Regions from separate parts of the Brachybacterium netajii genome, predicted to be linked through region 2. Evidence: predicted binding sites of a transcription regulator. Region 2 holds the regulator's gene; each other region holds the start of a gene.

Region 1 (7,229 bases), on a different contig from region 2:
GACCAGCGCGACGGCGGCGACCACCGCGGCGAGGCCGTCGCGGAGAGCGAGCACGCCGCGGAGGACGGGCCCGCCGCGGAGGACGGGCCCGCCGCGGGGTGCGAACCCGCCGCGGATCCCGGGCCCGGGCCGACGCCCTTCGGCGCGTCCGCCGAGGATCTGCGGGTCCCCGGGGACCCGGGCATGGGCGAGGCCGACGAGCGGGTGCGCCGCGCCGAGGTCGGCACCGCCCCGATCTCCGTCGACGCGATGGCCGAGGCCGTCGCCGATCCCCGCTGCGGGGCCGTCGTCACCTTCGACGGCGTCGTGCGCGATCACGATGGCGGCCGGGGCGTCCGCGCCCTGACCTACACCGCGCATCCCTCGGCCGATGCGGCGATCGCCGAGGTCGCCGCCGAGATCGCGGCCCGCTACCCGGACGTCCTGGTCGCCGTCGCGCACCGGCACGGACCCGTCGCGATCGGGGAGAGCGCCCTCGCCTGCGCCGTCTCGGCCCCGCATCGCAAGCAGGCCTTCGCCGCCTGCGACGACCTCGTCGACACGGTCAAGCGCCGCGTCCCGATCTGGAAGCACCAGGAGTTCGCCGACGGCACCGAGGAATGGGTCGGCGCCCTGGGCTGAGCGCACGACCGTCGGACGCGGGTCCGGTTGGGACGCCGTTCACGCGCCCGCCATGCACGGCGCCTACGGTGGCGGCATGCGCATCCTCCACCTGACCGACACGCACCTCTACGGCGATCCGTCGGCCCGCCACTACGACCGCATCGACACCGCCGCCGCCCTCGAGGGCCTGCTGGCGCGCCTCGAGGACGTCCGGGACATCGACGCGATCGTCCACACCGGCGACGCCTCGGAGGACGGCACCGCGGAGAGCTATCGGCGCCTGCATGCGCTGCTGGACCCCTTCGCGGCCGAGCGCGGTGCGGCGCTCGCCGTGGTGATGGGCAACCATGACGTCTCCGCGGTCTACGGCGAGTCCGTCGCCCTCGGGGATCGCGGCACGAGCGTGCAGGACCGCGTGATCGCCGTCCCCGGCGGCGGCCGCATCGTGGTGCTGGACTCGAGCGTCCCCGGCGCCGGCTACGGGCACCTGGACCCCGAGCAGCTGCAGTGGCTGAGCGAGGTGCTCGCGGAAAGCGCCCCGTCGTCGGCCGACGGCGCCGAGGTCGGCACCGTCCTGGCGATCCATCATCCGCCGCTGCGGGCGGCCACCCGGCTCCTCGCCGGCCTCGAGCTCGACGGGCTCGACGAGCTCGCGGCGGTGCTCGCGGGCTCCGACGTGAGGATCGTGCTGTCCGGCCACTACCACCACGCGATGGACGGGCGGATCGCCGGGATCCCCGTGCACGTCGCGCCGGGCGTGACCAACGTGGTCGACCCCGTGACCGCGGGAGCGAGCGAGCGGGCGCTGGCCCTGTCGGGGGCGAGCATCGTCGAGCTCGCGGAGGACCCACGGGTGATCACCTCGGTCTACCCCAGCACCGGCGACACGCTGCCCGACGGCGACGCCCTCGAGACCCCGGTCTACGAGTTCACGCCGGAGCAGGTCGAGCAGATCATCGCCGCGGCCGGACGACCCGCTGGGGCCTGAGGAGCCGGCCTGGGCGTCCGGGCGTCCGGGCCCCGGATGCAGAAGGGCCCCGTCCTCGAGGACGGGGCCGGGGCTGCCGGGCACGGAGGCGCGGGCTCAGCGGTGCAGGCGCAGGATCGCGGGCTCGGAGGCGCGGGCTCAGCGGCGGTCGGTCAGCGGCCGAGGCCGATGACGGTGCTGCCCTGCGACTGCCGGGTGCGCATGAGGGCGGCGTAGTCGGCGCCGGAGCGGCGCTCGTGCGCGGTGCCGTAGCGCTCGACGTCCTGGCCCTGCATGCGGTCGGCGAGGCGCTCCATGGCGGTGTTGAGACGGCGCAGGAAATGCATGGCGGTGGTGCTCCCCTTCGGTTCGGGTCGGATGAGCGGGCCGGGCGGCTCGGCGCCGGACGGCCCCTGGGTCGCAGGTGACCCGCCCGACGCTCCGCTCACCCTCTGTTCTACCGCGCTCTCCCGGTTCCGTCACGGACGCCGCCGGGACTCGTCGTCGGGCTCACAAGAAGTGCGTGACCGGGGACGCAAGCGGGTCGAGCGGTCTGGGGGCGGCGGGAGCGGGCGGCGGTCGGGCGGCAGCGGAGCGCGTGTTCGCCGACCGCGATTAGCACTCGTCTTGCGTGAGTGCCAGAGCGGTCCTAGAGTTGGCCCCGTTGGCAGTCGACGGCAGAGAGTGCCAGAGGCTGCCGCAGGACCTTCCCCCGGTCGGCACCGCGACGACGCCCGGGACCCGGGTCCGTGACCCCAGAACTCATCAGAGTCATCTCTTCATGAAGGAGTGAGCCGCATGTCGGTCTCCATCAAGCCCCTCGAGGATCGTGTCGTCGTCAAGCCGCTCGAGGCCGAGCAGACCACCGCGTCCGGCCTCGTGATCCCCGACACCGCCAAGGAGAAGCCCCAGGAGGGCGAGGTCGTCGCCGTCGGCGCCGGTCGCTTCGACGACAAGGGTGCGCGCATCCCGGTCGACGTCAAGGTGGGCGACAAGGTCGTCTTCTCCAAGTACGGCGGCACCGAGCTGAAGTACGGCAACGAGGAGTTCCTCGTCCTGGGATCGCGCGACATCCTCGCGATCATCGAGAACTGACCCGATCGAGGCATCTGATCCATGGCTAAGGACATCATCTACGACGAGGACGCCCGCCGCGCCCTCGAGCGTGGCGTCGACAAGCTCGCCGACACGGTCAAGGTGACGCTCGGCCCCAAGGGCCGCAACGTCGTCCTCGACAAGAAGTGGGGCGCCCCCACGATCACGAATGACGGCGTGACCATCGCTCGTGAGGTCGAGCTCGAGGATCCCTTCGAGAACCTCGGCGCGCAGCTCACCAAGGAGGTCGCGACCAAGACGAACGACGTCGCGGGCGACGGCACCACCACGGCCACCGTGCTGGCGCAGGCGCTGGTCCACGAGGGCCTGCGCAATGTCACCTCCGGTGCCGCTCCGTCGGCGCTCAAGCGGGGCATCGAGAAGGCCGTCGAGGCCCTCTCGGAGAAGCTCGGCGAGATCGCCATCGAGGTCGACGACAAGGCGCAGATCGCCAACGTCGCGTCGGTCTCGAGCCAGGACCGCGAGATCGGCGAGCTCCTCGCCGACGCGTTCGACAAGGTCGGCAAGGACGGCGTCATCACGGTCGAGGAGTCCTCCACGACCGCGATGGAGCTCGACTTCACCGAGGGCATGCAGTTCGACAAGGGCTTCATCTCCCCGCACTTCGTCACCGACGGGGAGCGCCAGGAGGTCGTCCTCGAGGACGCGCAGGTGCTGCTGCACCAGGGCAAGATCTCGGCCGTCGCCGACATCCTCCCGATCCTCGAGCAGGTCGTCGAGGGCGGCAAGCCGCTGTTCATCATCGCCGAGGACGTCGACGGCGAGGCCCTGTCCACGCTGGTCGTCAACAAGCTGCGCGGCACCTTCAAGGGCGCCGCCGTGAAGGCCCCGGCCTTCGGCGACCGCCGCAAGGCGATGCTCCAGGACATCGCGGTCCTCACCGGTGCCCAGGTGGTCACCGCGGATCTCGGCCTGGACCTGAAGACCGTCGGCACCGAGGTGCTCGGCCACGCGGGCCGCGTCGTCATCACCAAGGACGCCACGACGATCGTCGGCGGCGCCGGCGACGACGAGGCCGTGGCCGACCGCGTCGCGCAGATCCGTTCCGAGATCGCCGCGACCGACTCCGACTGGGACCGCGAGAAGCTCCAGGAGCGCCTCGCCAAGCTCGCCGGCGGCGTGTCCGTCATCAAGGTGGGCGCCCACACCGAGGTCGAGCTCAAGGAGAAGAAGATGCGCATCGAGGACGCGGTCTCCGCGACTCGTGCGGCCATCGAAGAGGGCATCGTGGCCGGTGGCGGCAGCGCCATCGTCCAGGCCTCGAAGGCACTCGAGGGCGACCTCGGCCTCGAGGGCGACGAGGCCGTGGGCGTCCGCCTGGTCGCTCGCGCCGTCGTCCAGCCGCTGCGCTGGATCTCCGAGAACGCGGGCCTCGAGGGCTACGTCGTCGTCGAGAAGGTCAAGGAGGCCGAGACCGGCCACGGCCTGAACGCCGCGACCGGCGAGTACGTCGACCTCCTGGCCGCCGGCATCATCGACCCGGTCAAGGTGACCCGCTCCGCTCTGCGGAACGCCGCCTCGATCGCCGGCCTGGTGCTGACGACCGAGACCCTCGTGGTCGAGAAGCAGGAGGAGGACGAGGACTGATCCTCGGGCGGCCCCGAGCCGCCGGACGGGCCCGACCCGTCGTCCGCCGAGGGGCGGGCGGGGCAGGAGAGATCCTGCCCCGACCGCCCCTCGCTCCTCTCCTCCGCACCCCGGTCCGCCCCGGGCAACAGGCGGAAACCGATCGTCCGTCGAGCGGATGACCAGGTCCGATGCGTTTCTGGCGGCTGTCGCCGAGCGGTGAGCTTTCTCCGGCCTCTCCCGCCTTCCCCCGTCCGGGCTTCCGTCCTACCCTGGAGCCTCCGGGTGCCGGCGGGCCGATGATGGCCTGTGCACGCCCGGCATCCCTGGCTCCAGCCCTCCTGCCCGCCCGCATCGGCGCGCCCGCAGGCGACTTCCCGCGGTCCCACCGGCACTCGCCGACGAGACGACCCCGAGGAACGGAGGACCTGCGTGACGGACCCGAGCACGACGGAACCCAGCGCGAACGACCCCAGCACGCCCCAGCCCGGCGCGCCCGACCCCAGTACGCCCGAGCCCCGCTCGGCGGCGCGGCTCGAGGGCGAGCGCGCCGCCGGCGAGATCGCCCGCGGCAAGCTCAGCGCCCAGGCGGAGGCCGAGCGGCAGCGCCACCGACGGGAGGAGCGCGAGCAGCGGGAGTCCCTGCGCGCCCCGACCCTCAAGGGCGACCTCGCCAAGGGGCAGCGGGACCTCGCGGACGACGAGCGCCGTCCCGCGGCCCCGGCGGGCCCCCGCGTCAACTGGGTCGTGTTCTCCGTGGCCTCGGGGATCATCCTCGCGTTCTCGCTGTGGACGATCCTCAGCCCCGAGCAGGCCCGCTCCGTCATGCTCGCCGTGGTCACCTGGATCTCCCAGGACCTCGGCTGGTTCTACGTCGTCACCGTGTCGCTGGTGATCCTGTTCGTGCTGTGGGTGGCGCTGTCGCCGGAGGGGAGGGTGCGGCTCGGACCGGACCATTCCCGGCCCGAGTACAAGCTGTTCACCTGGGTCGCGATGCTCTTCGCCGCCGGCGTCGGCATCGACATGCTGTTCTACTCGGTGACCGGTCCGATCTCGCACTACATCACGCCGCCGACGGCCGACCCCGAGTCCGCCGAGGCGCTGCAGGACGCCGTGGTGTGGACGATGTTCCACTACGGCGTCGCCGGCTGGTCGATGTACGCCCTGCTGGGCATGGCCATGGGCTACTTCGCCTACCGCTGGGGCATGCCGCTGTCGATCCGGGCGGCGCTGTACCCGCTGCTGGGACGGCGCGTGCGCGGCGCCGCCGGGAACGTCATCGACATCGTGACGCTCGTGGGCACCGTCTTCGGGGTGGCCACGTCAATGGGCATCGGCGTGGTGCTGCTGAACGTCGGCTTCTCCTGGCTGTTCGGCCTGCCCCAGGGCCTTGCCCTGCAGGTCGCCCTCGTGCTCGTCGCGGTCGTCATGACGATCGTCGCGTGCACCTCCGGCGTCGACAAGGGCATCCGCCTGATCTCCGAGCTGAACCTCTGGATCGCCGGGGCGATGCTGCTGTACATCCTGGTCACGGGGAAGACCGCGTTCCTGCTGAACGCGATCACCGAGAACATCGGCCGCTTCATCGCGACCCTCCCGGAGCGCACCGCCCAGACCCTCGCCTACCAGGACGACGGCGCCGCCTGGATGGCGGGCGCGACCCTCTTCTTCTGGGCGTTCTGGCTGGCCTGGGGGCCGTTCGTCGGCCTCTTCCTGGCGCGCATCTCGCGCGGCCGCACGCTGCGCGAGTTCGTGATCGCCGCGATCACCGCGCCCGTGCTGTGCGATCTGCTGGTCGTGACGATCTTCGGCAACAGCGCCCTGTCCGTCGTCCTCGAGGACACCCCGGCCTCGCGCGCCTTCGCGCAGCTGGCGATCGACAGCCCCGAGCAGGGCTGGTACGCGCTGCTGGAGATGTTCCCGGGCGCGCCCTTCCTCATCGGCCTGGCCACGCTCTCGGGCCTGCTGTTCTACCTCACCAGCGCGAACTCGGGCGCGATGGTCATGTCGACCTTCTCCTCGCGGATCCCCGACCCCGGCCAGGACGGCCCCAAGTGGCTGCGGATCTTCTGGGCGCTGCTGACCGCGCTGCTGACGATCGCGATGCTCGTCGCCGGCGGCGTCACGACCATGGAGTACGCGACGCTGATCTTCGGCCTGCCGGTCACGGTCATCGCCTATCTCGTGATGCTGTCCTTCTCCAAGGCCCTGCGGATGGAGCGGGCCGACCGCGAGGGACGCGTGCCGCGGCGCGCGGATGTCGCCGCCCACGGCGGCTACGTCCCCGAGAAGTCCTGGCGGCAGCGCCTGGCGAACCTGCGCTCCTACCCGAGCACCCGCGCGGTCGCGCAGTTCGCGACCGGCACCGTGGTCCCTGCTCTCGAGGACGTCGCCCGCGAGTTCGCCGAGCAGGGCTATGCGGCGAGCACCGAGCAGGACGCGGATCCGATCTCGGGGATCGCGATCGTCTCGCTGCGGATCCGGATGGGGGAGGAGCGCGACTTCCTCTACCGGGTCGCCCCGGTCGAGGCGCAGGTGCCGACCTTCGGCGCGCGCGTGGCCCCCGAGCGCAGCACCTACCACCGCCTCGACGTGTTCACGCAGACCGGCGCCGAGGGCTACGACATCGGCGGGCTGACCCGCGCGCAGATCATCGCCGACGTCCTGGACCGCTACGAGAACCACATCCGGTACCTCTCCTATGCGGCCGAGGTCGACAGCGCGAGCCTGCTGACGCCGAGCGTCTACACCTCGGCGGAGGAGACGCCCGTCACCGGCGCGGACACCCGCCCCGGAGGCCCCGCGGCGTTCTAGGATGAGCAGGTCCGGACGGTCCTGACGGTGCGAGGAGGTGCGATGGCGGACAGCCCCGAGCGCCCGGGAGCCGGCACCGGAGACGGCGCCGAAGACGGCACGGCGTCCCTCCCCACGCGCACCTTCGGACCGCCCGCCACGGTCGTGCTGAGCTCCCTGGTCA
Region 2 (7,229 bases):
GACGAGCATGATCAGACCGGCGATGCCCGAACTGATCGTGTGCACCCATTCCAGGGCGCGGATGCCGGTGTCGTCCGTCAGCCAGGCGATCACGCGCAGCGTCCTCCCCGCCCCGAAGGCGCTGAGCAGGACCGTGAGCGCCATGAGGAACGCTGCCAGCATCGCGGCGACCGCGGAGAAGATCAGTGCGCGGGGCATGTGAGGGCGCCCATCGGGGCCGATCCGCAGCTCTCCGGCGCGCCGTCCGGCGTCGGCGGCGCTGCGCACTGCTCCACCGGCCCGGGTGCGGACGGCACCGACGGCCTGCGCCCCCGTCGGGGCGGCGGCGCTCCAGGCGCTGGATGCCGCAGAGCGTCCGCTCTGCGCGATCTCCCGGCTGCGTCCGGCGAGCTCCTGACCGCCCTGGGCGATGCGTGAACGGGTCTCGGCGCGGCGGTCCCAGAGCGCGCGGGTCCCTCGGGAGATCCGCACGGCGTCGTCGCCCAGCATGTCGCGCCAGCCGCCCCCGTTCGAGGGCGCGGCCGAGGGCAGTGCGGCCGAGGGCGGCGGGGGAGATGCCGGCTGGACCGGCTGATCGTGGACCGATCCCGGCGAGCGCTGCGGATCCCAGGGGGCGCCGGGGGATCGGGGATCGCCGAGATCGGCGGGGGCAGGGCGCTGGCGCGGATCGGGGGCCGGAGAGTCCGTCATCGGTGCCTCACTGTGCGACGGCTGGACACAGAGCACGATATCGGCTCACTGCGCTCCTCACGACGGCGCCCGCCTCGTCCAGGACGAGGCGGGCGCCGTGAGGGGGTGTCTGCGAAGGGGCGGTCACTTCACCAGACGGATGTTGATCGGGTAGTTCCACCAGGTGCCCTGATTGGTCTTCACCGCACCGATGATCGCGAACACGCCGTGCAGGATCGCCGGCACCCAGATCAGCGGGAACGCGAATCCGCCGATCCCGAAGGTGATCAGCGTGAAGATCGTCAGGACGATCGCGAGCACGATCTCGATGATGACCGTCGCGATCGCCGCGTTGAGCGCCTCGGCCGCGTTGTAGCGGACGAAGCGGTCGCGGTCCTTGTACATGAGGAAGATGACCAGCGGGCCGACCCAGCCGAGGAATCCGGCGCCGACGATGTAGCCGAGCACCACGGACAGATGGGCGAACATCGACCACATGCGCGAGTCCGAGGGCGTCGTGCCCTGGCCGGACAGCGTGCCCTCGTAGAGGCCCGCGAAGCCGGCCGGCAGAGGCGACTCGGCCGGGTGCTGGCCGGCGGGGGCGCCGGCAGCGGGCTGTGCGTAGCCGCCCGCCTGCGGGGCCTGCTGCTGGTAGCCGCCGGACGGGGGAGCGGCCTGTGCGAACCCGTCCTGCTGCGGGGCCGGCTGCGCGAAGGGATCCGCCGAGGACGCGGTGCCGTACGGGGACTGCGGGGCCGCGGGGGCGGGGGTCGCCTGCGGGGCATCGGCGGCGGAGGCGGAGACGGCCGGGTCGGCGGACGTGCCCGCGAAGGGGTCGTACGGATGCTGGCCGTCGGGGGTCGGGGCGGGGTTCTGCGTCATGGTGGCGCTCCTCGGTACGGGCCGGGCCGTGCATCCGGCGGTGGTCGATGAGCCCAGAGTAGAGGGTTCCTGCGTCCGGCGTCTCCGCGGGCTCCCTCCGAGATGACCGGGGGATTTCCCCCAGGCGGCCGGCCGCTCGAGCGCCGGCCGTCGTCAGCCGCCGGCGCCGTCGACCGTCACGAAGTCGATGAGCTCCTCGATGCGCCCGGAGAGCGTGGGCTCGACGTCGGCGTAGGAGCGGACGGTCGAGAGGATCCGCTGCCAGCCGCGGGCGATGTCGGCCTGGTCGGCGTGCGGCCAGCCCAGCGCCCGCAGCGAGCCGACCTTGATGTCGATGCCGCGCGGGACGTGCGGCCAGGCCTCGAGGCCCACGCGGGCCGGGCGGACCGCCTGCCACACGTCGACATAGGGGTGGCCGAGGACGAGCACGTTCCCGCGCGCGCCCGGCAGGCGCATGACCTGCTCCGCCAGCCGGGTCTCCTTCGATCCGGCGACGAGGTGGTCGACCAGGACGCCGATGCGGCGCTCGGGGGAGGGGGCGAACTCCTGCACGCGCTCGACGAGGTTGTCGGCGCCGTCGAGCATCTCGACGACCACGCCCTCGATGCGCAGATCATGGCCCCACACCTTCTGGACGAGCTCGGCGTCGTGCTTGCCCTCCACCCAGATCCGCGAGGCGCGGGCCGTGCGGGCGCGAGCGCCCTCGACATAGACCGAGCCGCTGGCCGAGATCTTCGGCGCCGCGTCCTTCCGGGCGACGGGACGGGTGAGGACGACGGGCTTCCCGTCGATCATGAAGCCCGGTCCCAGCGGGAAGGAGCGGCGGCGGCCGTGGCCGTCCTCGAGCTCGACGACGATGTCCCCGGCGATCTTCTCGAGCCGGGTGATCGCACCGGTGAAGCCCGTGGCGGCGTCCTCGACGACGAGGTCGCGGCGGACCGGGATCTCCTGCGGGACGGGGCGGCGACGATGGTGCGACGGAGGACCGGAGGACAGCACGTCGCGGCCGTACCGGTCGGGGAAGCGATCGGGTGCGGAAGGCATCCTCGCACCGTACACCCGTGGCGAACACCTCCTGGAACGCGTCCTCGCGGGGCGTAGGATTGGCACTCGACGGCCCCGAGTGCCACGTCCGCCAGGGGCCGCAGGGGACCGTCGGACGACCATGCGAGACGCGCCCGATGCGCGCGCCAGACCAGGAGGTGAGGGGGACGGACACCCGCAAGCTGCAGATCCTCGGAGCCATCGTCGAGGACTACGTGTCCACTCGCGAGCCCGTCGGCTCGAAGTCGCTGCTGGAGCGGCACGAGCTGGGAGTCTCCGCGGCCACCGTCCGCAACGACATGTCGGTGCTGGAGGAGGAGGGGCTGATCCACCAGCCCCACACGTCCGCCGGCCGCGTGCCCACCGACAAGGGCTACCGGGCCTTCGTCGACCACGTCGCGACCATCAAGCCGCTGTCCGCGCCCGAGCGCCGTGCCATCCAGGCGCTGCTCGAGGACGCCGGGGACGTCGAGGAGATGCTCGGCCGCACCGTGCGCCTGCTCGCCCAGCTCACCCAGCAGGTCGCGATGGTGCAGTACCCGGCGCGCCGGCAGGCCCGCATCCGCCACGTCGAGCTCGTGAAGGTCGCCGACTCCCTGCTGCTGATCGTCCTGATCACCGAATCCGGGCGCGTCGACCAGCGCACCGTGCCGATCCTCGCGCCCCGCGGCGCCGAGTTCTACGCCGACCTGCGCGACCAGCTCCTGCGGGCCGTCGCCGGCCGCGAGGTCACCGACCTCGCCGTCCCCCTGCAGGACATGCTCGAGAGCGTCCCGCACGTCGACCGGCCCGCCGCCGTCGAGGTCGCCGAGGCGATCGTCGCGCTCGCGGCGACCCGCGCCGAGGACCGCATCATGCTCGCGGGCACCGCGAACATCGCCCGTTCCGCCGAGGACTTCGCCCGCGACGTCGAGCCGCTGCTGGACGTCCTCGAGGAGCAGCTGGTGCTGCTGCGCCTGTTCACCGACATGCACGTCTCGCCCGGGGCCGTCGAGGTCCGCATCGGCTCCGAGCTGCGCGACCGCGCCCTGAACCAGGCCGCGGTCGTCGGCGCCGGCTACGGAGCCGGATCCCATCTGGCGATCCTCGGTCCCACCCGCATGGACTATGCGGCCGGCATCTCGACCGTGCAGGCCATCGCCCGCTACGTCTCCCGCTATCTCGAGTGACCGGGCGGGCCGGCACCCCGTCGGTCCCGCCCGCCCGCTCCGCCTGCCGCGCCCCCGCGCAGGCGCCCGCCCGCCCACGAACCACCGGCAAGGACACCCTTCACCGTGAACGACGACTACTACGAGCTGCTCGGAGTCTCCCGGGACGCCTCCACCGACGAGATCAAGAAGGCCTACCGCAAGCTCGCCCGCACCCTCCACCCGGACGTGAACCCGGACCCGGAGGCGGCCGAGCGCTACAAGCGGGTCTCGCAGGCGTACCAGACCCTCTCCAACGAGGACAAGCGCCGCCAGTACGACATGGGCGGATCCGGCGGCGCCGGCGGCTTCCCCGGCTTCGGCGGTGCCGGCGGCTTCGACGTCAACGACATCTTCGACATGTTCGCCGGCGCCGCCGGCATGCGCGGCCGGAACCAGGGGCCGATCCCGCGCCAGCGCCGCGGCGGCGACGTCCTGCGCCGCACCCGCATCACGCTGCGCGACGTCGTCTTCGGCACCGAGGAGAAGGTCACCTTCCGCACCGCCGAGCTGTGCGAGCGCTGCCAGGGCTCCTGCTGCGAGCCCGGCACCTCTCCCACCCGCTGCACCGCCTGCAGCGGCTCCGGCCACGTCCAGCGCGTCGCCCAGTCGCTCCTCGGCCAGATGGTCACCACCGCCCCCTGCCCCACCTGCGAGGGCCACGGCGACGTCATCGAGTCGCCCTGCACGGCCTGCTCCGGCCACGGCCGCACCCCGGCCGAGCGCACCGTCACCGTGCGCATCCCCTCCGGCGTCGAGAACGGCACCCGCATCCAGCTGCGCGGCGAGGGCGAGGTCGGCGAGGCCGGGGGACCCTCCGGCGATCTCTTCGTCGAGCTCGCCGTCAAGGAGCACGACGTCTTCTCCCGCGAGGCCGACGACCTCGTGACCACCCTCGAGGTGCCCATGACCTCCGCCGCGCTCGGCGCGACGATCCCGCTGGAGACCTTCGACGGCGTCCAGGACATCGAGGTGCGCCCCGGAGCCCAGGCCGGCGACGAGGTCACCCTCAAGGGCCTCGGCGTGACCCCGCTGCGCCGCGAGAAGCGCGGCGACGTGCGCGTCGTCCTCAGCGTCGTCACCCCGCAGGGGCTCACCGACGAGGAGCGGGAGCTGCTCGAGCAGTTCGCGGCGCTCCGCGGCGACGAGAGCACCCGCCGCCACAAGGGCTCCCGCCCGTTCGCCAAGCTGCGCGAGCGCCTGCGCGACCTGTGATCCGCCGACGGGGCGGGGCCGCGGCCCCGCCCCGTCCGTCCTCGAGGAGCACGTCATGCCCACCACCCCGCCCGGATTCCTCGTCCTCGACGGAGCGCTCGAGACCGCGCGCGCCGGCGACGCCCTCGTCCTCGCCGGCGAGGAGGGCCGCCATGCCGCGAAGGTCGCCCGCATCGGCGCCGGCGAACGAGTCCTGCTGACCGACGCCCCCGGCCGGCAGGTCCTGGCCGAGGTCTCCGCCGCCCGCAAGGAGGAGCTCGACCTCGTCCTCCTCGCCGACCCCTCCGCCCCGGCGGCGCGCAGCCCGCGGCTCACGCTCGTCCAGGCCCTCGCCACGGGCGGCCGCGACGAGCAGGCGATCGAATCCGCGACCGAGCTCGGCGTCGACCGGATCGTCCCCTGGATCGCCGAGCGCTCCGTCTCCGTGTGGCGCGGGGAGAAGCTCCGCAAGGGACGCGCCCGCTGGGAGGGGACCGTCCGCGCGGCCGTCAAGCAGTGCCGCCGCCCCGGCATCCCCGTCGTCGAGGAGCCCGTCGCCGGCACCGCCGTCATCGGCACCGTCCGCGAGGCCGCCGCGCGCGGCGCCCTCGTGCTCGCCCTCCACGAGCAGGAGTCGGTGGGGCTCATGAGCCTCGCCGCGGACCTGCGGGCCCTCGCCCCCGGTGCCGCCTCCGGTGCCGCCCCGGGGTCCGCCGCGGCGATCGAGGAGATCGTCCTCGTCGTCGGCCCCGAGGGCGGCATCTCCGAGCGGGAGCTCGACGCCCTGCGCGAGGCCGGCGCCCGCAGCGTGCTGCTCGGCCCCGAGGTGCTGCGCACCTCCACCGCCGGGCCCGCGGCGATCGCCGTGATCAGCACGCTCGTCGGCCGCTGGGGCTGAGGCCCCGCGCCGGCCCGCGCCCGGCGCTCGAGCCGTTCCCCGCCGGACGCGCGAAGGACCGCTCCCCTCGAGGGGGAGCGGCCCTTCGCGATCGGGGCGCCCGGCGGGCGCCGATGACGAGGATCAGGCGACGGAGGAGCCCACGAGCGACTCGACGCGATCGAGGGCGGAGACCAGCTGCGCGGCCTTCTCATCGGCCACGGACAGCACGCCCTCGGGGGACACGTCCTGACCGAAGGCGAGGCCCACGGTGCCGATGACGTCCGCGTCGACGGCCTTCATGAGCTCCTCGAGCTTCTCGAGGACGCGCGCGCCCCCGCCCCAGGAGGTGCCCACGAGGACCGTGGGCAGCTCGGTCCACTCGGTGATCAGGTAGTCCACGGCGTTCTTGAGGATGCCGGGGTAGGAGTAGTTGTACTCCGGGGTGACGATCACCACGGCGTCGAGGGCCTCGACGCGCTCCGACCAGGCGATGCCGTGCTCGGTGGTCTTGGCGTTCCCGCTGCGCGGGGGGAAGGCCTCGTCGTAGGCCGGGAGGGCGACCTGCGCGAGATCGATGCGGTCGACCTCGAAGCGCTCGCCGACAGCCGAGGCGACCCAGTCAGCGACATGCGTCGAGACGGCGTTCGGGCGGGCGGAGGCGGTGATGATTCCGATCTTCGTCATGGTCACAGGAACGTACTGGCCGGTAGCGGTGTTCCCCGTACGAATGTGTCCTGCGTCGCTCCACTAGACTCGCTCCCATGAGCAGCACCGCCCCCGAGCTCCGCGACCCGGACTGCATCTTCTGCAGGATCGTCGCCGGAGAGATCCCCTCCGACCGCGTCCACGAGGACGAGTCGGTCATCGCCTTCCGCGACCTGCACCCGCAGGCGCCCGTGCACGTCCTCGTGGTCCCGCGCGAGCACCGCCGCGACGTGCGGGCGCTCGCCGAGGACCCCGCGGGCCTCGCGCACGTGGTCGACGTCGCCGGGAAGGTCGCCGACGAGCTCGCCGACGGGGAGTTCCGCCTCGTGCTCAACACCGGCGCCTCCGCCGGCCAGTCCGTCTTCCACGTGCACGCGCACGTCCTCGCGGGCGGGACGCTCGCAGAAGGGAACCTGTGACGCCCGGTGCCTGACGCGCTCACCCCTGCTCCCGGCCGCGCTCCCGAGACGGTCGAGCGCCGTCTGGCGATCCCCGACCACCTCAGCCCCTTCCAGGTGCTGGGGGAGAACGACCAGGCCCTCGCGGCCCTCGAGGACGCCGTCCCCGACACCGATGTGCATGTGCGCGGCCACCAGGTCACCCTCCGCGGGACCGAGGACGCGCTGCGCCGCTCCGAGCACATCGTGCGCTCGCTGATCGAGCTCGCC
Region 3 (7,229 bases), on a different contig from region 2:
TAGAACACGGCGCGCCGATACCAGTGCGGGTCGTAGTCGACACCGGGTCCCTGCGGGGAGAACTGCGAGGCGTTCAGGGGCATGAGATCCTCCGCGAGCGTGCTGCGGTCGGCGAGGGCCCGGCCGACGGACGGCCCCCGGCCGACGGGCGGTCGTCCGAAGGGCCCACAGTACTGGCGCGGGCCCCGGACCGGCAGGCCCGCACCGGCCGTGTCCACGTACGATGGCGGGCGAACCGGGGGAGACGGCGCGGGCGATGCCGCCCGCGCGAGAGGGGGAGCGATGGACCAGCGGCCATGGGGCGGTCATGACCGTCCGACGGAATCCTTCGCGAGCGCGCCCACCGAGCCCTTCGCGAGCTCCCCGCTCGCCCCGACCCGGCGCTTCACGGTCCAGCAGCCCGGCGGCCCGCAGCCCGGTGGCCAGCTGTCCGGCGGCCAGCCGGGTGCGGCGCCGCAGGGCTCGATGCCGACGGGCGGGCCCGCGTCCTTCGCCCAGCCCTCGCAGCCGGCCTGGCAGGGCCAGCCCTCGCAGCAGGGGCAGGCGGGGCAGCACGGGCAGACGTGGCAGCAGGGGCAGGCGGGGCAGTACGGCGGCCCGCCGGAGCCGCCGCGTCGGCGCACGGGCCTGTGGATCACGGTGGGCTGCGCCCTCGCGGTGATCGTGCTCCTGCTCCTCGCCGTGACCGGCGGCATCGTCTACCTCGTCGCCGGCCGCGACGGCGACGGCGGGGAGACGGGCACGGAGACGACCCCGGCGGGGACCGTCGTCGAGAGCGACGGGTTCACCGTCGTCTACCCCGAGGGCTGGTCCGAGGGCGAGCGCGAGGACTACGCGATCGACGCCGGCCAGCTGGTCCTGCTCCGGAGCGAGGCCGTCCTCGGCGAGGACGACGAGGCGGTCCGCGACAGCGTCACGGTCTACCGCTACGACTCCGGTCTCCACGCCGTCGCCGAATGCCGTCAGCAGGCGATCTGGATCGGCTTCGAGTTCGACTACGGCTCGACCTCGGATGCCGAGGAGCTCGAGATGACGACGATCGACGGGGTCGACGCCGCCCACCATCGCGTCACCGGGACCCGGGCGGGCTTCGACGCCGTCGCCGAGACCTGGTGCATGGACGACGGCGACGACATCGTCCAGATCTCCGTCGAGTCCTACGGGGACACCGCGCTCTCGCCCGAGGTCGAGGGGATCGTCGAGAGCTTCACCTGGACCGCCGCGTCCACCTGACGTCGGGCCCGCCGGCCCCGCGGGCCCGCCAGCCGCGAGAGCGCGCCGGCCCCGCGAGCCCGTCGGCCGCCGATCAGCCCTCGCGGACGACGCGCCAGTCGACGGGCTCGGCCCCCTGCGCGGCGAGCAGCTCGTTCGCGCGCGAGAACGGCCGGGAGCCGAAGAAGCCGCGCGAGGCCGACAGCGGGCTCGGATGCGCGCTCGCGATGTGCGGGACCTCGCCGAGCAGCGGGACGAGCGACTGCGCATCGCGGCCCCACAGGATCGCCACCAGCGGTCCGCCGCGCGCGACCAGCGCCCGCAGCGCCCGCTCGGTGACCTCCTCCCAGCCCTGCCGGCGGTGCGAGGCCGGGGCGCCGGGGGAGACCGTGAGGACGCGGTTCAGCAGCAGCACGCCCTGGTCCTGCCAGGCGGTCAGATCGCCGTGGGGCGCAGGGGCGATGCCCAGGTCGTCCTGCAGCTCGCGGTAGATGTTCGCGAGCGAGCGCGGCAGCGGCCGCACCTGCTCCTCGACGGCGAAGGACAGCCCGATCGCATGGCCGGGCGTCGGATACGGGTCCTGGCCGACGATCAGCACCCGCACCTCGGACATCGGGCGGGAGAAGGCGCGCAGGACCCGGTCGCCGGAGGGGAGGTAGCCGCGGCCGGCCTCGGTCTCGGCGCGCAGGAAGTCCCCCATGCGGTGGATGACGGGCTCGACGGGCGCGAGGGCCTCGGCCCAGTCGGGGCTGACGATCTCGGAGAGCGGCTTCGGCATGGGGACAGTCTCCCAGCTCACAGCGGTGAGGCGGTCCCCGGTTCCGCGTCTCCGCCCGACTACCCTGGATCCATGCCCTCCACGACCCCCTCCGATGAGACGCCCGCCCCCGCCCCCGGGACGGCGGAGCTCTCGGACCGGGACCGGCGGATCCTCGCCCTCGAGGGGCGGACCTTCCGCTACGTCGGCACCAAGGAGCGGGCGATCCGCGAGGAGATCGGCCTGTCCCGCACCGCCTACTACGTGCGGCTGAACGCCCTGCTCGACGACCCGCGGGCGCTGCGCGAGGCCCCCGCCGTCGTGAACCGCCTGCGGGCGCGCCGGGTGAGCGCCGAGGGCGGGCCCGCAGCCTCCCCGGGCGCCGACCGTGTGGCCTGAGGCGCACTCCTGAGCGGTCCTCCGGGCAGTCTTCACGAGATCCGCGCAAGCGCACCCCACCGGGGACGATGCGCCCGCCGCCGCGGACGGGCCTGCCGGTCATGTCCGAGATGCCCGCGTCAACGGCACGCCAACGGCGCGTCAACGCGAGCCCATGGCGCGTGTGCTCCCGCCACCGCGGCGACGCAACGGGTTTAATGGGCGCGTGGCAGATTCTCAGTATCCGTACCCGCCCGATCGTTTCGACGATGAGGCCGACGCGGCCTCGTTCCACGGCGCGCACCGCGCCGAGGAGCCGTTCTGGCGCCAGAATCTCGTGTACATCGTCATCATCGGGGCCGCCTTCGTGACCCTCCTGGTGCTGCTGTTCCTGATCGGCGGCATGGGCGGCGGGTCCGACGACCGGGCCGACGAGCCGACGACCGCGGCCGCGGAGACCACCGCCCCGAGCGAGGCGTCGGACGCCGGCGGCGAGGCCGAGGAGGCCACCGAGGAGCCGGCCCCCGAGGCCGACAAGTCCGTCGCGGTGCTCGTCGTCAACGGCGCGGGGATCAACGGCCTGGCCGGGTCCTGGCAGACCTACCTCGAGGGCGACGGCTGGGAGTCGATCGAGGTCACCACCGGCGACAACATCCAGCAGGAGCCGGTCGTCTTCTACCGCGACGAGGCCGACGCCGCGACCGCCGAGGCGCTCGCCGAGGTCGTCGGAGCCGACGGCGCCACCCAGAGCGACGAGTACGACTCGCCCGTGACGATCGTCGTGGTCTCGGATCCGCCCTCGGGCGACGGCTCCGACGAGGGCTGATCGCCTTCGCGACGCCGCGCTGACGCCGCCGATCCCGCCGCGCAGCCGCTGATGACGGTCCCCGCCTCGATGCCCGGAGGCGGGGACCGCTCGCGTTCGCGGGGCGCCCGCCCGTCGGCCGCGCCGACGGCGGCCCCGTCGGCCGTGCGAGCGTCGGCCTCGCCGGCCGCTCGGCCGAGCGCGAAAAATCTCCATCGGGGGTTAGCACTCTCAGGGGGAGAGTGCTTATGATGATCTGGCACTCGCCGATGGAGAGTGACAGCGTCGATCGGCGCCGTCCTCGCCGCGAGGGTGCAGCGATCGTCCGGCGGCGGAGCCGTCGGCCGACCACGAACATTCCGGCCCCGTGAGGTGCCCGGTGCTGTGGGACGTGACCACGGCACCGAGCATCGTCCGTCGCGGGCACTGGGTCGGGTGGACACCACACCACACGGGAGAGATTCCACAATGGCCAAGCTCATTGCCTACGACGAGGAGGCCCGGCGCGGTCTCGAGCGCGGTATGAACCAGCTCGCCGACGCCGTCAAGGTCACCCTCGGCCCCAAGGGCCGCAACGTCGTGCTCGAGAAGTCCTGGGGCGCCCCCACGATCACCAACGACGGCGTCTCCATCGCCAAGGAGATCGAGCTCGACGACCCGTACGAGAAGATCGGTGCGGAGCTCGTCAAGGAGGTCGCCAAGAAGACCGACGACATCGCGGGCGACGGCACCACCACCGCCACCGTGCTGGCCCAGGCCCTGGTCAAGGAGGGCCTGCGCAACGTCGCCGCCGGCGCCAACCCGATCGCGCTCAAGCGCGGCATCGACAAGGCCGTGGCCGCCGTCTCCGAGACCCTGCTCGCGCAGGCCAAGGAGATCGAGACCAAGGAGCAGATCGCGAACACCGCCGCGATCTCCGCCGCCGACCCGGCGATCGGCGAGCTCATCGCCGAGGCCCTCGACAAGGTCGGCAAGGAGGGTGTGATCACGGTCGAGGAGTCCAACACGATGGGCCTCGAGCTGGAGCTCACCGAGGGCATGCGGTTCGACAAGGGCTTCATCTCGCCCTACTTCGTTACCGACGCCGAGCGCCAGGAGGCCGTGCTCGAGGATCCCTACATCCTCCTGCTCTCCTCCAAGGTCTCCTCCGTCAAGGACCTGCTGCCGCTGCTGGAGAAGGTCATCCAGTCCGGCAAGCCGCTGGCGATCATCGCCGAGGACGTCGAGGGCGAGGCCCTGGCCGTCCTGGTCGTGAACAAGCTCAAGGGCTCGTTCAAGTCCGTCGCCGTCAAGGCCCCCGGCTTCGGCGACCGCCGCAAGGCGATGCTCGAGGACATGGCCATCCTGACCGGTGGCCAGGTCATCGCCGAGGAGGTCGGCCTCAAGCTGGAGACCGCGGGTCTCGAGCTGCTGGGCCAGGCCCGCAAGGTCGTCGTCACCAAGGACGAGACCACCATCGTCGAGGGCTCCGGCGACGCCGAGCGCATCGCCGGCCGCGTGAAGCAGATCCGCTCGCAGATCGAGTCCTCGGACTCCGACTACGACCGCGAGAAGCTGCAGGAGCGCCTCGCGAAGCTGGCCGGCGGCGTGGCCGTCATCAAGGCCGGCGCCGCCACCGAGGTGGAGCTGAAGGAGCGCAAGCACCGCATCGAGGATGCCGTGCGCAACGCCAAGGCCGCGGTCGAGGAGGGCATCGTCGCCGGCGGCGGCGTGGCCCTGCTGCAGGCCGGCAAGGACACCTTCTCCGCTCTCGAGCTCGAGGGCGACGAGGCCACCGGTGCGACCATCGTGCGCATCGCCATCGAGGCCCCGCTCAAGCAGATCGCCGTCAACGCCGGCCTCGAGGGCGGCGTCGTTGCGGAGAAGGTCAAGAGCCTCCCCGTCGGCGAGGGCCTCAACGCCGCGACCGGCCAGTACGAGAACCTGCTCGAGGCGGGCGTCCTCGACCCGGTCAAGGTGACGCGCTCCGCGCTGCAGAACGCCGCGTCCATCGCGGGCCTGTTCCTCACCACCGAGGCCGTCGTGGCCGACAAGCCCGAGCCCGTCAAGGCCCCCATGGGCGGCGACGAGATGGGCGGCATGGGCGGCATGATGTGATCCAGCCGCACGGCTGATCGCGTCGCTCCACCCGAGCGCACGGCGGGCCCCGATCCTCTCCGGAGGGTCGGGGCCCGTTGCATTCCCGTCCGCCGGCATACCCGTGCCCTGGCGTTCTAGTGCACCGTCCGCCGAGGCATCCGGTCGGGGCACGGGCACAATGGCCGCATGACTTACGAGCTGCAGGAGTCGATCATCGTGCCGTCCTCCCCGGAGGAGGTGTACGCGCTGGTCAGTGACGTCACCCGGACGGGGGAGTGGAGCCCCCAGTGCCGCCGCTGCGAGTGGGAGGACGCGCGGCGGGGCGTCGGCGCCCGCTTCGTCGGCCACAACCGCACCCCCGAGCGCGAGTGGAGCACGACCTCCGAGGTGATCGCCGACGTGCCCGGCGCGCACTTCGCCTGGTCCGTGGGGCCCGGCCGCGCGGAATGGGGCTACCGCCTGCGCCCGGTGCCGGGCGGCACCGAGCTCACCGAGTACACGCGCACCACCCCGCTGCTCCAGGAGGCCTTCGCGGAGCGCTACGGGGACCGTGCGGAGGAGGAGATCGCCCGCCGCCAGGATGCGGCCCGTGCCGGCATCCCCGCGACCCTCGCCGCGATCCGCGAGGTGCTCGCCGGAGCGCCGTCCCCGATCCGCGTCCTCACCCAGAACATCCGCACCGCGATCCCCGGGGTCGCCCCCGGCGAGGCCGACCGCTGGGAGGATCGGGCGAGGGTCCTCGCCGATCTCCTGCGCTCCGTCGACGCCGACGTCATCGGCGTCCAGGAGGTCGCCCTCGCGCAGATCCCCGTGCTCGATGAGCTCCTCCGCGCCACCCACCTGCGGCTCGGCATCGGCCGCGAGGGCGGGGGCCGCGGCGAGCACGTGCTGCTCTGGCTACGGCTGGACCGCTTCGAGGTCCTGGACTGGGACCAGCTGTGGCTCGCCGAGGACCCGCGGCGCATCGGCGCCGTCGGCTGGGACGGGCGCTACCCGCGGGTCGCCGTGTGGGCGCGGGCGAGGGACCGCGCGACGGGCGTCGAGCTGGTGCTGGCGACCACCCACCTCGACCACGGCGGGGAGACCGCCCGGGAGAAGGGCGCCGGGCTGCTCGCGCAGCGTCTGCGGGAGGAGTCCCGCGGTGCCCCCGTGATCCTCACCGGCGACTTCAACGCCGCCGGGGGCGACAGCATCCCGTGGCGCGTCCTGCGCGACGCCGGCTACGCGGACGCCCACGACGTCGCCGCCGCGCAGGACGGCCCCGACATCGGCACCTTCCCCGACTACGGCGAGGCCGTCGAGGGCGGGGAGCGGATCGACTGGATCCTCGTGCGGGGCGCCGAGGTCCTCACCTACGCCGCCCGCGACCACCAGGTCGACGGCGTGCACGCGAGCGACCACGCGCACGTCCTCGCCGAGGTCGTCGTCGGGGGCTGAGTCACTCCCCGGGGCTCGGCTCCGGCGGTCGCGGATGCGACCGCAGTCGGATCCTCGTGACGACGTGCGTGTCGATGATCCACAGGTACCACGGGTTCTCGGTGATCGGCCGCGCGGGGACGATCCTGCCCTGCTCGACGACCGCCTCGGTGTCCTCGGCGACCCGTCGGCCGAGGATGATCAGCTGGCCCCGCCCTTCGGCGAGCTCGGCCGTGCTGAGCTCCAGCCAGTCGCCCAGCATGTGCGCGGAAGGATGGTAGGCCCGTCCGAACCCCGGGGTCAGGGCGGGGTCGGGACGGAGCTCCAGGAAGGCGTCGGCCGGCGAGAGGTGGACGAGCGTCCCCCAGCGTTCGGCGAAGAGCTCGACGCAGGTCTCCAGCTCGCTCCGGATCCGCAGCATGCCCTGGGTGGCGTCGGCGACGGCGAGGCGACCTGCACCGGCGAGCGCGCCGTAGGCCGGGAAGGGGTACCCGTCCTGGCGGCGGGTCACCGTGTGCAGGAGCTCCTCGAGCTTCTCCGCTCCGAGCAGATCATCCAGAGCGGCGTTCGCGAGGAGGCTGA

The links. The regulator HrcA, encoded in region 2, represses chaperone genes, less so after heat shock. The targets are predictions, from matches to a motif close to TTNGCACTCGNNNNNNNCGAGTGCNAA.
Region 1: the regulator HrcA is predicted to act here: its motif matches at 2,186-2,212, upstream of groES (co-chaperone GroES).
Region 3: the regulator HrcA is predicted to act here: its motif matches at 3,375-3,401, upstream of groL (chaperonin GroEL).

The regions. Positions count from the first base shown of each region.
Region 1 covers NZ_JBSYXB010000001.1:527,822-535,050, reverse strand. Annotated here, with positions in the region: gene ACXET9_RS02405 (molybdenum cofactor biosynthesis protein MoaE) at 1-621, shown strand, start outside; gene ACXET9_RS02400 (metallophosphoesterase family protein) at 698-1,591, shown strand; gene ACXET9_RS02395 (hypothetical protein) at 1,744-1,917, opposite strand; gene groES (co-chaperone GroES) at 2,369-2,665, shown strand; gene groL (chaperonin GroEL) at 2,687-4,273, shown strand; gene betT (choline BCCT transporter BetT) at 4,685-7,066, shown strand; gene ACXET9_RS02375 (hypothetical protein) at 7,109-7,229, shown strand, end outside.
Region 2 covers NZ_JBSYXB010000002.1:407,260-414,488, reverse strand. Annotated here, with positions in the region: gene ACXET9_RS05625 (hypothetical protein) at 1-690, opposite strand, end outside; gene ACXET9_RS05620 (DUF4870 domain-containing protein) at 814-1,551, opposite strand; gene ACXET9_RS05615 (DUF3097 domain-containing protein) at 1,705-2,595, opposite strand; gene hrcA (heat-inducible transcriptional repressor HrcA) at 2,733-3,764, shown strand; gene dnaJ (molecular chaperone DnaJ) at 3,870-4,997, shown strand; gene ACXET9_RS05600 (16S rRNA (uracil(1498)-N(3))-methyltransferase) at 5,053-5,874, shown strand; gene ACXET9_RS05595 (NADPH-dependent FMN reductase) at 5,998-6,540, opposite strand; gene ACXET9_RS05590 (histidine triad nucleotide-binding protein) at 6,618-6,980, shown strand; gene ACXET9_RS05585 (PhoH family protein) at 6,987-7,229, shown strand, end outside.
Region 3 covers NZ_JBSYXB010000001.1:608,774-616,002, reverse strand. Annotated here, with positions in the region: gene treS (maltose alpha-D-glucosyltransferase) at 1-83, opposite strand, end outside; gene ACXET9_RS02750 (hypothetical protein) at 283-1,233, shown strand; gene ACXET9_RS02745 (uracil-DNA glycosylase) at 1,307-1,990, opposite strand; gene ACXET9_RS02740 (DUF3263 domain-containing protein) at 2,063-2,368, shown strand; gene ACXET9_RS02735 (LytR C-terminal domain-containing protein) at 2,574-3,173, shown strand; gene groL (chaperonin GroEL) at 3,621-5,249, shown strand; gene ACXET9_RS02725 (endonuclease/exonuclease/phosphatase family protein) at 5,418-6,668, shown strand; gene ACXET9_RS02720 (hypothetical protein) at 6,670-7,229, opposite strand, start outside.